2 regions of the Clostridium sp. JNZ J1-5 genome follow, and region 2 is predicted to be linked to the other one. Evidence: riboswitches for the same ligand, from Rfam matches in the RefSeq annotation. Region 2 holds a riboswitch; the other holds the start of a gene.
The links. A riboswitch is a leader RNA that binds a small molecule or an ion and turns the genes downstream of it on or off. The one in region 2 is predicted to bind thiamine pyrophosphate.
Positions count from the first base shown of each region.

Region 1: linked by a shared signal. The riboswitch ahead of ACWW38_RS08735 (thiamine-binding protein) and the one ahead of thiD (bifunctional hydroxymethylpyrimidine kinase/phosphomethylpyrimidine kinase) in region 2 are both predicted to bind thiamine pyrophosphate.

Region 1 covers NZ_CM132773.1:1,806,272-1,814,203, reverse strand. Annotated here, with positions in the region: gene ACWW38_RS08760 (HD-GYP domain-containing protein) at 1-966, opposite strand, end outside; gene ACWW38_RS08755 (GDSL-type esterase/lipase family protein) at 1,104-1,691, opposite strand; gene ACWW38_RS08750 (hypothetical protein) at 2,875-3,636, opposite strand; gene ACWW38_RS08745 (DUF5316 family protein) at 3,822-4,121, shown strand; gene ACWW38_RS08740 (TatD family hydrolase) at 4,828-5,577, shown strand; TPP riboswitch at 5,707-5,815, shown strand; gene ACWW38_RS08735 (thiamine-binding protein) at 5,972-6,262, shown strand; gene ACWW38_RS08730 (ABC transporter permease) at 6,234-7,007, shown strand; gene ACWW38_RS08725 (ABC transporter substrate-binding protein) at 7,024-7,932, shown strand, end outside.
Region 2 covers NZ_CM132773.1:3,224,090-3,232,021, forward strand. Annotated here, with positions in the region: gene thiE (thiamine phosphate synthase) at 1-89, opposite strand, end outside; gene thiM (hydroxyethylthiazole kinase) at 80-877, opposite strand; gene thiD (bifunctional hydroxymethylpyrimidine kinase/phosphomethylpyrimidine kinase) at 930-1,733, opposite strand; TPP riboswitch at 1,868-1,969, opposite strand; gene ACWW38_RS15410 (patatin-like phospholipase family protein) at 2,102-3,028, shown strand; gene ACWW38_RS15415 (methyl-accepting chemotaxis protein) at 3,138-3,971, opposite strand; gene ACWW38_RS15420 (GntR family transcriptional regulator) at 4,362-4,742, shown strand; gene ACWW38_RS15425 (ABC transporter ATP-binding protein) at 4,739-5,635, shown strand; gene ACWW38_RS15430 (ABC-2 transporter permease) at 5,616-6,716, shown strand; gene ACWW38_RS15435 (ABC transporter ATP-binding protein) at 6,751-7,668, shown strand; gene ACWW38_RS15440 (ABC transporter permease subunit) at 7,665-7,932, shown strand, end outside.

The DNA.
Region 1 (7,932 bases), 1.4 Mb from region 2:
TATAGGTCTTAAAGGGAATGATTTATTTTGTTTTATTACTATTCCACAAGCACCTGTATTTAACTTAACTAAGCTTCCAGAAGGGTACGCAGCCACATTTTTTATAAATACATTTACTAATGCCTTATCAAAGAGAGTATCACTCATAGCTACTAAATATTCTAAAGCTTCGTATACCTCCATCTTAGTTTCTCCACTAAAGTCAGAGGTTAAATTATCAAAAGTATTACATATAGCTACAAGTTTTACTGTTTCATGCAGCTTGTCATCTGTAAGCCCTAGTGGAAATCCTGTTCCATCACAATATTCATGATGCATAAGGATTATTGCTTTAGATATAAAACTTAAATCATACTTCTCACTTAAAATTTCATATCCATCTATAGGATGAGTTTTTAATGATTCTATTTCCTCACCATTAAGATTTCCCATTTTAGCTTTATCAATTATATCTTTTGGAGTTAAAAGCTTTCCAAGATCGTGGAGAAGTGCTCCAAGAGCAAGTTCTTTAAGACGAGGAATGCTATAACCTAAATTAATACCCATTATTGAAGATAAAGCACATACATTTACTGAGTGTTCATAAAGATGCTCATCTTTAGATTTTATATCAGAGATATTTATTATTACTTCTTCTCTAGACAAAATATCATCAAGTATAGAGTCTACTGTCTTAAGAATATCATTTAAAGAAGAACTCTGCTTATTTATAAACTTTTTAAACTCTACTTTAATAACTTCTTTAGTTTCTTCTATTATTTCTTCTGATATGTATTCTTCAAATTCAACATCTTTTGAAAATTCATCGTTTATGTAAAGTGAGATTATGCCCATTTGACTTAATCTCATTTTATACCCAGGTTTTAAGGGAGCACCTTCTGCTAATAATACTCTTCCAGAAGGGTCATATATTGTTTTTGCTAATATTTCATTACCAGTGATTTGTGAAACACTCATTTTTCTCATGATTGCTGGTTCTCCTTACATATAGTAAATAAGCCACTATTAATCAGTTTTAGCAATATAAATTATATAATAATCATATCATAGAATTAAAAGAATAAAAATACGTTTATAATTAATTTTAAAACACTTATTGGAATTTATTTGATTTTAAGTATATCTAATACATACGAAGCAGCCCATGCCATAACTTCATGTCCTTTAGAATTCAGATGTAAACCATCTATATAGTATTCTTCAGGTGGTTTATTTTTAAGTAGTTCATTGAACTTATTAAAAAAGTCTATATATAATAGATTATGCATGGTCCCAAAATCCTTTACCCATTCACTATATTGACTTATTTTTTCATTCATTTCAGTATAATTAACATTGGGAACCCAAAATTTTTCAGCCATATATGGAATAATAGGAGGTTGTATACCTAGTATTACTTTTATATGATATTGTCGTGCCTCTTTTATCATTGCATAAATATTTTTTTGAACATTTTCTACAGAGCAATTCATTAAAAAGTCATTTGTACCTCCCATTATAATAATAATGTCAGGACTTTTTTTAATTGCTTCTTCATAAAATCTCAGAAGCATTCCAGCAGTGGAATCCCCTAATTCTCCTCTATTAAGTATTTCTATTTGAAATTTTTCACCTAGGATATTTGGCCAACGTTTTTCTTCATCTACTCTATATCCATAGGTTAGGCTATCTCCAATAAATATAATTTTCATTTTAAAACCTCCAATATAAACAGAGTTCTTTGCTTCAGAGGGAGTTTTTACTCCCACTGAAGCTTAGAAATCGTTATCCAGGGACGTAGCCGCTCTTTACTCCTACTCTGAAGAAGAGGGGAGTATTAGAGCGGATAGTCATCGGATAAAGTATATTCTATTATCGAAAGTGTGTACATAAAAGCGGTATTTTTTTTAAACAAAGTTCATACTATTTAAATAAATAACTGACAACATTTTATAAGAAGCTAATTTTAGCTTGTTTATAAACAAAGCACAATAGTTCTTTAGCCGCTAGGTTTTTGATAGATTTTATAGTATCGCCAATGGTTCCAAGATCATTAAGATGGTATATCCTATAAAGCTCTATGAAATTTATTGCTAAGAATGTAAGCAGAAAGTATCTATCGATAGAGAGTATACCTTGAATCTTATATTCATCAAACCTTAAGTGTATTTTAAGATATTTGTAGTTAGTTTCAACAGTTTACATCATTTAAGTAATTGTAAAGTTCATCATTAATGGATACAATAAGATTATTAAATTTATTTGGTATACTGACCACCTCCAGTGTAATATTTGTGTCGCAACTTATATTTAACACGGAAAAAGTCAGTGTGCCATATTTATTTTTGATAATAGTGACAATTCAACTTTTAGTTTTGTAAAACTTAAGTTATAAATTGATTTTATCAAATAAATGAAGAAATGATAGAAATTTTAATACAAAAGTACGTTGAGAAATCTTAGTTTTAGATTAAAAACAAATACGCGAATATGATTGATTACTATAAATAAAATTAATATAATGTATGGTCCAAGCTAGAATTATAAAAGGTTATAGGGAAGGTGCTAATCTTTAGCACCAGAAAGTAATATTAAAGTATTACTAATATATAAATTTTAGGATATAAACTTAGATAAATAAAAAGTAGCTTGAAATCATTAGAAAACGGTCACAATTGCGACTGAATTTCCAAAAGTATGTATTTAAAAAAAGTAAATTAGTTAGTATTCATATATAAGTATAATAAATAAAAATACTTTCAATTGAGATTATGTAATCAATTGAAAGTATTTTTGAACTTAGGCGTTTTAACCGTAATTTTCTATGGTTCGTAGGAGTATAAGATACTCGGTAATTAATAGCAACTATATAAATTTATTTCTGGCTAATTATCATTATAAATTATTTGTGAAAGTTTCACTCCAAGTTCTTGAGGATCTTCCAAGTGTAACCTCCATTGTACAACCTAGGATTGAACCGTATAATCCAAATGTATCTGGCACAGGAATCCAATTAGAATTAGGATATATAGTGAAGGTTCCTCCATAATAATAAGTTTCTTTTACTTGAGATGTTGTTGATGGCCAATAAGCACTAACTTGTCCAATTCTTACAAGCATACTTTGAACTTGTACACCTGAATTCAGATCAGAAACACCACCTGTTGAATAATCCATTTTGGCACAACTTTTATTATTATAAGTTAATTTTGTATAATATACTGTTGAATATAAATATGCAGAATAAGAAGAATCCCACTTTCCATCACCCTTAGATGATGACAATGTAAGTGAAGTTATATTATTTGTAAGTGGAGTTATATCATTTGAAGGGATATCTATTTTGCTGAATGTAGTAACTGCTACCTTTTCATCTATTTCACCTTTTTTATTTTTAGATTTTTTTAGTGTCTGAGAAGTTTTATATACAATATTTCCTTTTGAATCTTTAATTACTTCATCTTTGCCTTTTAAATCAGTTTCAAATTTGGCTTTTAAAAATAATTTAGATAAGTCTTTTTCCTCCATATTTTGTACTAAAATTACTTCTTTTTCTTCATCAATATTAGTAACCTTTTCAGTTGCTAGTGCTGATGTTCCACTTAACATTAAAACACATGTTAAAGTTGAAATTAAAATTTTTTTGAATTTTATCATAAAAATACCTCCTTTTGAATATTTATTCATATATTACCATATAGAAACCTATTTGTAAATATAATACTTTGAAATTATATACATATATTATTAATTATTCAATAATTGTATTATTTATATAAAATATAAATTATGATATAATATAAATCATATTCTATATTAGTAAAAAAATGGGGAGTGATAAAATGAGGTTTTTACTTTATGGATTTATAACCGATATAATACTTTTTATTATTTCTATTACAATATTTGAAGTATATCTTTTTATAAAGCTTACAGCAATTTTAGGAATTGGATCTTTAGCAGTTAGTGCTATAATTTCAGGCCTGTTAAGTGAAAATATATATCGCAGGACAGCAGTTGAAAATGCAGAAGAAAGAAAAAAACGGTTAAAATTATCTACAAATATTTTTTTATTCTCTATTCCTTCACTAGCTTTATTTATTATGTTTATTCTATTATATAAATATAAAATTTTATATTAAATCATTAGTGTTTAATTATTAACTTAACTTCTTTAATTTAAAAAGTTAAAAACCCATTTATAGATTTGAGTTCCTAAGTATGAATGAAATAACAGTACTTATGTTCAGATTTACCTTATAAATAACTTACAACATTGTATAAGAAGCTAATTTTAGCTTGTTTATAAACAAAGCACAATAGTTCTTTAGCCGCTAGGTTTTTTATAGATTTTATAGTATCGCCAATGGTTTCAAGATCATTAAGATGGTATATCCTATAAAGCTCTATGAAATTTATTGCTAAGAATTAAGCAGAAAGTATCTATCGATAGAGAGTATACCTTGAATCTTATATTCATCAAACCTTAAGTGTATTTTAAGATATTTGTAGTTAGTTTCAATAATTTACATCATTTAAGTAATTGTAAAGTTCATCATTAATGGATACAATAAGATTATTAAATTTATTTGGTATACTGACCACCTCCAGTGTAATATTTGTGTCGCAACTTATATTTAACACGGAAAAAGTCAGTGTGCCATATTTATTTTTGATAATAGTGACAATTCAATTTTTAGTTTTGTAAAACTTAAGTTATAAATATAATTATATAATGTATAATATAGTTAAAGTTAAGCAGTGAACCCGAAGTTTAATTTTGAGTGAATAGCTTACCCCTCTAAAGAAATGAAGAGGAGTTTCAAATAAGTAAAGAGAGATGATACTATGTTAGTTGATGCACATACTCACTTAGATCAATATAAAGAAAATGAAATAGGTGGAGTGATAGAGGAAATAAATAGAAATAAAATACTTACTCTATCGAATTCTATGGATATAGAATCTTATTTTAAGAATCTAGAAATCAGCTGCAAAAGCAAATTTATAATTCCTTCTTTTGGAATTCATCCTTGGAAAGCATTAGATTATTATAATAAATTAGATATTTTAGAAGAGCACATATATAATTCCAAGATAATTGGGGAAATTGGATTAGATTTTTATTGGACGGATAATAGTTTAGAAAATAAAGAAGCGCAGATAAAGGTATTTGAATTTTTTCTTCATAGAGCTAAAAAAGAAGATAAATTTATAAATATTCATACTAAGGGAGCAGAAAAAGAAATACTGGAAAGCTTATATAAATTTAAAATAGATAAAGCCATTATTCACTGGTATTCTGGACCATTTGATATACTATATAAACTTATAGATAGAGGATATTTTTTTACTGTAAGTTCACAAGTTATATATTCAGACCAAATAAAAAGTGTGGCAAAGGCTATACCTATAGAAAAATTGCTAACAGAAACTGATAACCCTGGCGGAGAAGAATGGCTTAGCGGTAGACGAGGAAGGCCGTTATTAATAAGAGAGGTTTTAAATGGCTTATCTGAAATAAGAGACTATTCTATTGAGGAAATGGAGAAAATTATTGAAAAAAATATTTCCATTGTGTTACTTAATAATAATTAAATATTCATATTAAAATTAAGGGGCGATTTTTATGAAGCAAGGTAACGAATTGACCTAATTCTAAGGACTTTTTTATATTAATTGACATTAATATATTTATTATGTAATATATAGTTAAGTTAAAAAATAGTTACAAGACGGGGGAGCCAATAACTTGGCTGAGAGGAAGCAAGATAGTTTCGACCCTTGGAACCTGAACGGATAATGCCGGCGTAGGGAGAGTATTATATAGTTGTAAGTAACACTCTTGTATATGTTTAATTTATACAATCCCTTTATCTTTTCAGGATAAAAGGGATTTTTGTTTTGCAAAGATTTAAAATATTTACCAAAGTAAATATTGACTAATCTTAAAATAAATTTTCTTATTTATAAAATGAAGGAGGAAAGTGTAATGGCAAATGTTAATGTAAGTCTTCAAGTATTACCAGTAGTAGAGGAGAAGGATATATATCCTGTGGTTGATAAGGTTATAGAATATATAGAATCCTGTGGAGTAAAATATGAAGTTGGGCCTATGGAAACTACTATGGAGGGTGAGTTAGATACTCTTTTAGAAATAGTAAAAAAAGCTCAGGATATATGTGTTAGAGAAGGAGCAGCTAGAGTTATTTCCATAGTAAAAATAGATTATAAACCTGAAGGCGTGACAATGAATGAAAAAGTTTATAAATATAAAAAATAATTTAATACCAATATTATTTCAAGTAATATTACTTTTGATATGGCAGTTTATTATTGATGGCGGAATTGTTGAAAGATATGTACTTCCATCCCCTACAGATGTCATTTCTGCTTTATTTAAAATACTTCCTTCTATAAAAGGACACATTTATACAACACTAAAAGAAGCACTGTTAGGTTTTATAGTGTCAATACTAATATCTATAATATTAGCAATACTAATGGATAACATTAAAGTTATAAGAAGAAGTATTTATCCTGTACTTATAGTATCTCAAACAATTCCTACCATAGTATTAGCACCACTATTTGGAATGTGGTTTGGATTTGGAATTACTCCAAAAATAATTGTGGTGGTTTTAGTATGCTTTTTCCCTATAGTTATAAGTCTTATGGATGGACTTGATTCTGTAGATAAAGATATGATAAATCTTTTAAAGTCAATGGGAGCAAGCAAAATGCAGATTTTTAAAGTAGTAAAATTCCCAGCAACAATAGTTAACTTTTTCTCAGGACTTAGAATTGCTGCTACATATAGTATTATGGGAGCAATAATTGGAGAATGGGTTGGAGGAGATGCAGGGCTTGGATTTTATATGATGAGAGTAAAAAAATCTTTTGCTATAGATAAAGTCTTTGCAGTTACAATAATAATAATAGCTTTAAGTATGATTCTATTTGGTATTTTATATTTTATACAATATCTATTAACACCATGGAATAAAAAGTCTAAAGGAATTAAATAAATTTGGAGGTATAAAGATGAAGAAAAAAATTATTGCAATAGCAACAATGGCAATATTTTCACTAGCATTATTTTCTGGATGCGGAAATAAAAATCAGGAAAATAAAGATACAAGTAAATCTAAAGAATTGCAAAAGGTTACAGTTATACTAGATTGGGTCCCTAATACTAATCACACGGGCTTATATGTGGCTAGAGATAAGGGCTTTTTTAAAGAAGAAGGATTAGATGTTGAAATAATACAGCCTTCAGAAGGGGGAGCAGCAGACCTAATTGCAGCTAAAAAGGGACAGTTTGGAATAAGTTATCAAGAGGAAGTAACTTATGCAAAAACAGCACAAAATCCTCTTCCAATTAAAGCAATAGCGGCGATAATTCAACATAATACATCAGGCTTTGCATCACCAAAGGAGAAAAATATAGTATCACCTAAAGATTTTGAAGGAAAGGTTTATGGAGGATGGGGTTCGCCATCTGAGCAGGCAATTTTAAAAGCTTTGATGCAAGGAGCAGGAGCTGATTTTTCAAAACTAAAGACCGTTGATGCAGGTTCAGATGATTTCTTTACTGTAACTAAGAAAAATATAGATTTTGAATGGATTTTTTATGGATGGACAGGGATACAAGCAGAGTTGAAAGGATTTCCAATAAACTACATAGAGCTAAGAAAGCTGGATAAGAGAATGGATTACTATACTCCAGTTATAATATCAAATGAAGATACTATTAAAAACAATCCTGAACTTGTAAAGAAATTCTTAAAGGCTACAACTAAAGGATATGAATATGCAATACAAAATCCAGAAGATAGTGCTAATATTCTTGTAAAGGCAGTTCCAGAGATAGATGCAAAATTAGTAGTTGCAAGCCAAAAGTATCTAGCAAAGGAATACAAAGCTGATGCTAAAAGATGGGGAGAAATGAAA
Region 2 (7,932 bases):
TTTATAGCATCTTCAACACACTGCTTTAAGTTTCTTCCATTTAAAAAGGATCTATCAGTAATTAAATATAATTTGTAATCTATATCCATTGAATTTTACCTTCCTTCACAATATCTTCATCTTTTAATAAGTATATTTCATCTATAAGTTTAACCTTAAAGCTTCCAGGAGTATTAGCTACTTTTTCTGCATGTTCTCCAGCTAAATTCATAGATAAAACTGAAGCTACAGCAGCTATAAACTTGTCTTCTTCTACAGCAGCAGTAGCAGCTGTAAGTGCTCCTACCATACATCCTGCCCCTGTAACTAATGTTAAAAGACTTGTGCCATTTTTAATTATGGCTGTTCTTTCACCGTCAGTAACTATATCTTCAGCCCCTGTAGCAGCAACTATGCAATTATGTTTTTTAGCAAGAGATATACAAGCTTCTACTGAATTACTTCCATCATCTATAGAATCTACACCTCTAGTTTTAGCTTCATAACCAGCTAAATATTTTATTTCTCCAAGGTTTCCTTTAATTATATCTACCTTACCAATTTCAAAAAGTCTTTCAATGAAATCTATTTTTCTTTTTATAGCTCCGCAGGCAACTGGATCCAAAATTACTGGAATATTATTATTTTTAGCAGAAAGAGCAGCCATAAGCATAGCTTGTTCTTGTTCTTTAGTAAGAGTTCCTACGTTTATATAGATAGAAGAAGCAATTTTTGCAAAATCGTAGCATTCATCGTAAGCTTCAGCCATAGCAGGAGATGCTCCATAGGCTAATAGTATGTTAGCGCAGTCATTGATAGTTACATAGTTTGTTAAGGCATGTACAAGAGGTGTAGTTTGTCTAACTTTTTTTAAAGTTTTAGAAACACTGTTAATCATATTAATTCCCCCAATTAAGTAAATTTAGTTTTGTAAGTTTGTAATTTATTTATTATTCATATTTAACATTAGCTTTTTTATATAAGTCTATAAAATGGCCAACAGGTCCAACTCCATGACCTATAGGAAAAGAATTTTCAATTGCCATTTTTATGTAATATTTTCCTAATTTAACAGAATGATTAATAGAATAGCCTTTAGCTAGAAAACTTGCAATTGCTGAAGAAAGTGTGCAGCCAGTACCGTGAGTGTTAATAGTATCTATTCTTTTTCCCTCCAGTGTTAAGAATTCATCTCCATAACATAAGATATCTGTTGAGTTATTACATCTATGTCCACCCTTAACTAATACATTTTTTACTCCATAATCTTTTATTTTTAAGGCAGCTACTTTCATGTCTTCTTCACATGTTATTTTCATTCCTGTAAGTTCTTCAGCCTCAGGAATATTAGGGGTTACAATATCAGCAATTTGGATTAAACTTTTCAATTCATCAACTGCTTCAGGCTTTAAAAGATGATATCCACTTTTAGATATCATAACTGGATCTAAAACGATGTTTTTAACTTTATATTCAAGTAATATATTTTTTATAGTTCGTATTATTTCTGAATTAGATACCATTCCTATTTTTACAGCGTCTACTTCAATATCATCAAAAATTGCTCTCATTTGAGCTTCCACAATTTCTTTACTAATTTCTTGAACTGCAGTAACTCCTTGAGTATTTTGAGCTGTTACAGCACAAATTACACTCATTCCATATACTCCAAGTGCACTCATAGTCTTTAAATCTGCTTGTATTCCGGCTCCTCCACAGCTATCGGAACCGGCAATAGTTAATACTTTTATCATAATACCCATCCTTTCTTGATGAAAAAAATAACACCATACAGAGATAAGATTGCATAGGTGTTTTATAGTAACAAATAGTTATTTATAATATCAAAGCTCCTTATGCACAAAGCAAAAGGAGCTATATATACTATATAAACTTCTTCATTGCTTCCTACGCTAGTGTTATCTAGTTTCAGGTTCAAAGGGTTAGAATATGTTCCTCTCAGCCATTATAGGCACCCCTGCAATACGTATATTTAATTTTATCTATATAAATTATACCATAAACTATTGGATTGTACATAAGTTGTTTCATAATTAATTATTAAATAAAATTATCAACAGCTGTTTTTATTTACATATCTTATATACTAAGGGGTGATTATATGAATATAGATGCTGTTTTTGAAGGTGGAGGAATGAAAGCTATTGGGTTAGTTGGTGCAGCATGTTGTCTTCAGGACAAAGGGTATAATATAAAAAATTTTGCAGGATCTTCAGCAGGAGCTATTGTAGCAGCATTATTAGCTGCAGGATATAGCTGCAGAGAATTAAAAGATATTATAATGAATCTTAATTATAATGAGTTTTTAGATAATAATAAATTGAAAAAAATTAGACCATTGATGTTTGCAAAAAATTTTATTACACTCTTCAAAGATAGGGGGGTATATTCAGGAGATCCAATAGAAAAATACATAGGAGAACTTTTAGAGGCTAAAGGAAAAACAAAATTTAAAGATTTGAGCGTAGAAGGTAAATCGTATCTTAAAATAATCATTTCTGACATAACTAAAGGAGATATGCTGATAGCTCCAGATGATTTAATAAAATATGATATTGATCCAATGGAATTTGAAATTGCCAAAGTTGTTAGAATGAGTATCAGTATGCCTTTTATATTCAAACCTGTAAAACTGAGTTATAAAAATGAAGTGAGTTTTATAGTAGATGGAGGGATTTTAAGTAATTATCCTATATGGGTTTTTGATGTAAATAATAAACCTAGATGGCCAACCTTTGGTATGAAGCTCATAGAAGATAAAAAAACATTTACAGCAGGTGGAAAAACAGATATTATATCTTTTACATTTGATGTAATTAGTGCAATGATAAATAAAAATGAAGAAATATATATTAAAAATAAAGATTGGGTGAGAACTATACCAATACCAACATTAAATGTAGGAACTACTCAAATTAATATTACTAAGGATTTAGCTAATAAACTATTTGAATCAGGATATGAAAGTGCTGAAAAATTTTTAAGTAAGTGGAATTTTAATAGATATGTAGCTGATTACAGGAGTTAAAACATTATTTGAAAAATTATAATTTTGTTTAAAATAAGAGACTATATTAGGGCTAATAAAAAAACTAATATAGTCTCTTTCACGTTAATAATCACATATTTATTATATGTTAGCTAAATTTTTTTGAGAAAATTTCTAAGTGCTTTGTAGCATTATGAATATTTTCTAAAGCTGATGCTATTTCTTCGGTGGAAGCAGCTTGTTCTTGACTTATGGAAGCTACGTTATCAATATCAGTACTTATTTGATGAACGGCATTATTTATATCCTCAAGTATCTTTTTTATTTTGTTTACAGATTCTTGACTTTGATTTGCAAGCTTACGAATTTCACTTGCTACAACTCCAAATCCTCTTCCTTGATCACCAGCTCTTGCAGCTTCAATTGCAGCATTTAAACCTAATAAGTTTATTTGTGAGGATATATTTTTTATAAGTTCTAAAGCTTCATTAGTCTGTAATGATTTTTTCAAAGTTTCTTGAACTTTTTCAGTGGCTGTTTGACCGGACTTAGCAAGAATTGTAGCACTTGCTGCTACTTGATCTATACTTTCATTAGCCTGTTCAGTAGATACAGCAAGTTCGTTAATTTCATTAATTAATTCTAAGCTTTCATTAAGATCAATAGCTGAAGTTATGGAACCTATAATTTTTCCCTCATGATTTTTTATAGGATGGGCAAATAATTTTATATCTACTCCAAATATTTCTTTTGGTACACTATCCTTAATGATTTTTCCAGTGTTTATACAATTTATTATAATTTTAGAGTCTAAAATAGAGTCCCCAACTTTTACATTTAAATTAAAATTATTAGCTGGGATATAGGCTATACATTTTTCTAAATCAGTTACGGAGAAAGCTATATCATCTCGTGTTATAGGGTTTAAGTAGGGAAGAGATTCGCATATGCCTTCTAGAATATGTATATCTTTATCTATCATTTAAATTTCCCCCAATACAAAATAGATTTAATTAAATATTACTAGTATTACTTTCAAATAAGTGGTAGTACAATTTTAATCTTTAATGTTAGTAATGAACAAAGTTAACAAACAACTTACATGTATAATTATACCTTAAAGTCATAATTGTGTTAAGGATAAACTAATATAACTGCTTTAGGACAGACTGATTAAAAGGCTGAATATATGAAATACACAGGCATTTAATACGGTTTAAGAAATATTTAAGATTTATTTAAGAGAATATTCCTTTACAAAATTTAGGGGTAGCATTATAATATTAGTGTACTAGAACAATTAATACACTTAGTACACTTTAAAAATTTTTTAGCTAAAATAATATAAATTCACCGGGAGGTGACATGAAACTTGATCAATATTGATGTAAGAAGTAGTAGGCCTATTTATGAACAAATTATAGATGGAATAAAGGAAAATATTCTAAAAGGAATATTAATGCCAGGAGATAAGTTACCCTCTGTCAGAGAAATGTCTTCACTTATAACCACTAATCCTAATACAGTTAGTAGAGCTTACATGGAGCTAGAGCGACAAGGTGTTATTGAAACTGTAAGAGGAAAGGGAACTTATGTATCTTCTGATTACAAACCTAAAGTGGAGGAAGAGAGGATGGAAAAGTTGAAGGAAGATATTAAGAAAATTATTGTAGAAGCCCATTATATGGGAATTACAAAAGAGGAGATTTTGAAAATCATAAATGAGTTTTATGAAGAGGTGAAAAAAGATTGATAGAAATTATCAATGGACATAAAAGCCTAAGTGGAAAATCTATTTTGAGGGATGTAAATATAAGTGTGAAAAAAGGGAGTATTTTTGGACTTATAGGTCCAAATGGGGCAGGAAAAACTACTTTAATTAAAAATATAATGGGAATTTATAGGCTGGATAAAGGTGATATAAAGGTTAAAGGTGAGTCTGTTTTCAAAAGTACAGATATTAAAAAAATAATGGGATATGTATCAGATGAAAATACTTATTTTAATTCATTTAATCTAAAAGATATAGCTAAATTTTATTCTTTAACTTATGAAAAATTTAATAGAGATAGATTTAATAAATTAAACAAAATCTTTAATCTTCCAGAAAAAACACCTACAAGAAAGTTTTCTAAGGGGATGAAGATGAGACTTTCCATAATATTAAATTTAAGTATTATGCCTGAAGTTTTAATATTAGATGAACCTACAAATGGACTTGACCCTATAGTCAAAAAGCAGTTTATGAATATACTTTTAGAGGACGTTGCAGAAAGAGAGACTACTATTCTTATATCATCACATAATCTTGGAGAATTAGAAAGAATATGTGATAGTATTGCAATTATGGATCATGGAGAAGTGAAATATACAAATTCAATTGAAGACATGAAAAATAAAATTAGAAAAATACAAGTAGTTTTCAAAGATAAGGCACCAGAGGATTTAGGAAGCTGGGATGAGATAATAAAGGTGGAGAAAATTGGGAGAGTCTACAATATAGTTACTAAGGAATATAATACTAGTTTTCAAAAAAAGTTATATGATTGTGAATTAATGTTCCAGGAAGAGATTGATTTAAGTCTTGAAGATATGTTCATTTACTCTATTGGAGGTGATATTGATTATGAAGAGATATTTAAATAAAGCCCTCCTTTATAAAGAGTGGAAAAGTGTAAAATGGCTATCAATTATGTTTTTGTTTCAGGTGAGCTTACAATTAATTGTTCCATTTATTAATAATGTGCAGTATTTAAAAAAATCTATTAATAGAGGGGAATATAAATATAGTGAATATGAATATTTTTTTACCAGTTTTTTTAGAAATAATAGAGCAGAAATAGAATTTACAGTAATTACCTTGATAATTATAGGAACTTTTATAGTAGGGATGGACATTATGGGGAGAAGATATGACACTATAGGGTCTATGCCATTTAAAAGAGAAGAGATAATAGTAACAAAGTGGATAGTAGCAGCTTTGACTACAATAATACCTATTTTTTTAAGTTTTGTAATAATAAAGATTATGTACTTATGTAATAAAGATATTTTAAGTCCTTATATAAATGGGAATATGATTGAACAGTGGGCTTTGATTAATAGTCTTACGTATCTATTTATTATAAGTTTTATAATGTTTATACAAACTTTATTAGGTAAAAACATACTAGGAGGGATTATTGGTTCAATATTTTTATTGCTTCCTTTTGGGTTAGGGGTTTTAATTAGAGGATTCACAGAAATTATGACTTATAATCCTGAGGTATTTACAAGAGATGGATACAATAGCTTTATTAATGGAATGGATAGATTTTTTAGTAATATATCTTTAGGGTTCTACAATAATGAAAACATAGGTTTTAATTTATCAATCTATAAAAGGGAACTTATTTTAGCAATATCCATTATAATCGTATTAGTTTTAATGATATACTCATTCAAAAACTTACCCTTTGAAAGAATAGGATATGTTGTAATTTATAGACCATTAGAGTTTGTATTAAAAATAGGAGTATCTGTTTGCTTTGGCCTTGTGGGAGGGACAATAGGTTCAGGATTTATATCATCCTATTATGAGCTTTATAGAATAGCAAATTCTAACAATGTTAAAGAACACCTGCCTATAATTGATAAAGCTATAAGTTTGACGGTTTTAATAGCACTTTTATGTGGATGCATTGTGTATGTAGTAACTGGTAAAATCATTGAAGCAAATAAGAAATAAATATATATAATTTATTTGAAAGAGAGGTTTAAAGATGAATATATTAGAAGTTAAAGATGTAAAAAAGCATCTTGGTAAGAGAGAAATAATAAAAGGAATAACCTTTAATGTAAAGGCTGGAGAGATTTTTGGGTTCTTGGGACCAAATGGAGCAGGAAAGACAACAACAATAAGAATGTTAGTTGGACTTATCCATCCCAACTCAGGAACCATAGTAATTAATGGACATGATATTGAAAAGGAAAGAGAAAAGGCTTTAGAAGCAGTTGGTGCAGTAGTTGAAAATCCTGAACTGTATACATATCTTTCAGGAAGAGAAAATTTAATGCAAATTGCAAGGATTAGAAAAATTGAAAAAGATTATGTGGAGAAGATTATAGAGTTAGTAAATCTTAAAGAAAGAATAGATGATAAAGTTAAAAAGTATTCACTTGGTATGAAGCAAAGATTGGGACTTGCAGCAGCACTTATTGCAAAGCCAAAACTTCTAATTCTAGATGAGCCTACCAATGGATTAGACCCAACGGGAATAATGGATTTTAGAGACATAGTTAAAAAGGCAGCAAGGGAAACTGATGCAGCTGTATTTATATCATCACATATTTTAAGCGAAGTTCAAATGGTTTGCGATACCGTTGCTTTTATAAATGATGGAGTAATAAAGTCTGTTGAAAGTATAAGAGGAGAAGTTGTAAAGGATAATACAGAAAATATAGTTTTATCTGTTAGAGAGAAGGAAGAGTGCCAAGAAATATTAAAGAAATTAGAGATTGTTCATAATATTTCCTGGGAAAATGATATGATAAAATGTACTGTTGATAAGGATTCTGTACCTGAAGTTATATTTAAACTTGCTGAAGCAGGTATTCATATAGAAGAAATTTATAAGAAACATGCAGAACTTGAAGAGAGATACATGGAACTTGTAGAAGGGGGTAAGAGATCATTATGATGTTTACACTAATTAGAAATGAAATGATAAAATTAATGAGTAGGAAAAAGACAGTTATAATAACTATTGCATTTGCAATTTTAGTAGCATTTATAGGTTTTGCTATGTATAAGTCATCAGAAAGCATGAAGGAATGGAATAAACCAGAGCGCAGAATACAAAATGAACAAGAGAATATAAGGCACTTAGAAGAATTTAAAAAAGATCCTAAAATTCCTGAAGAGGAAAAGAAACGTTTTGATGAGGATATTAAGCAATCCTACG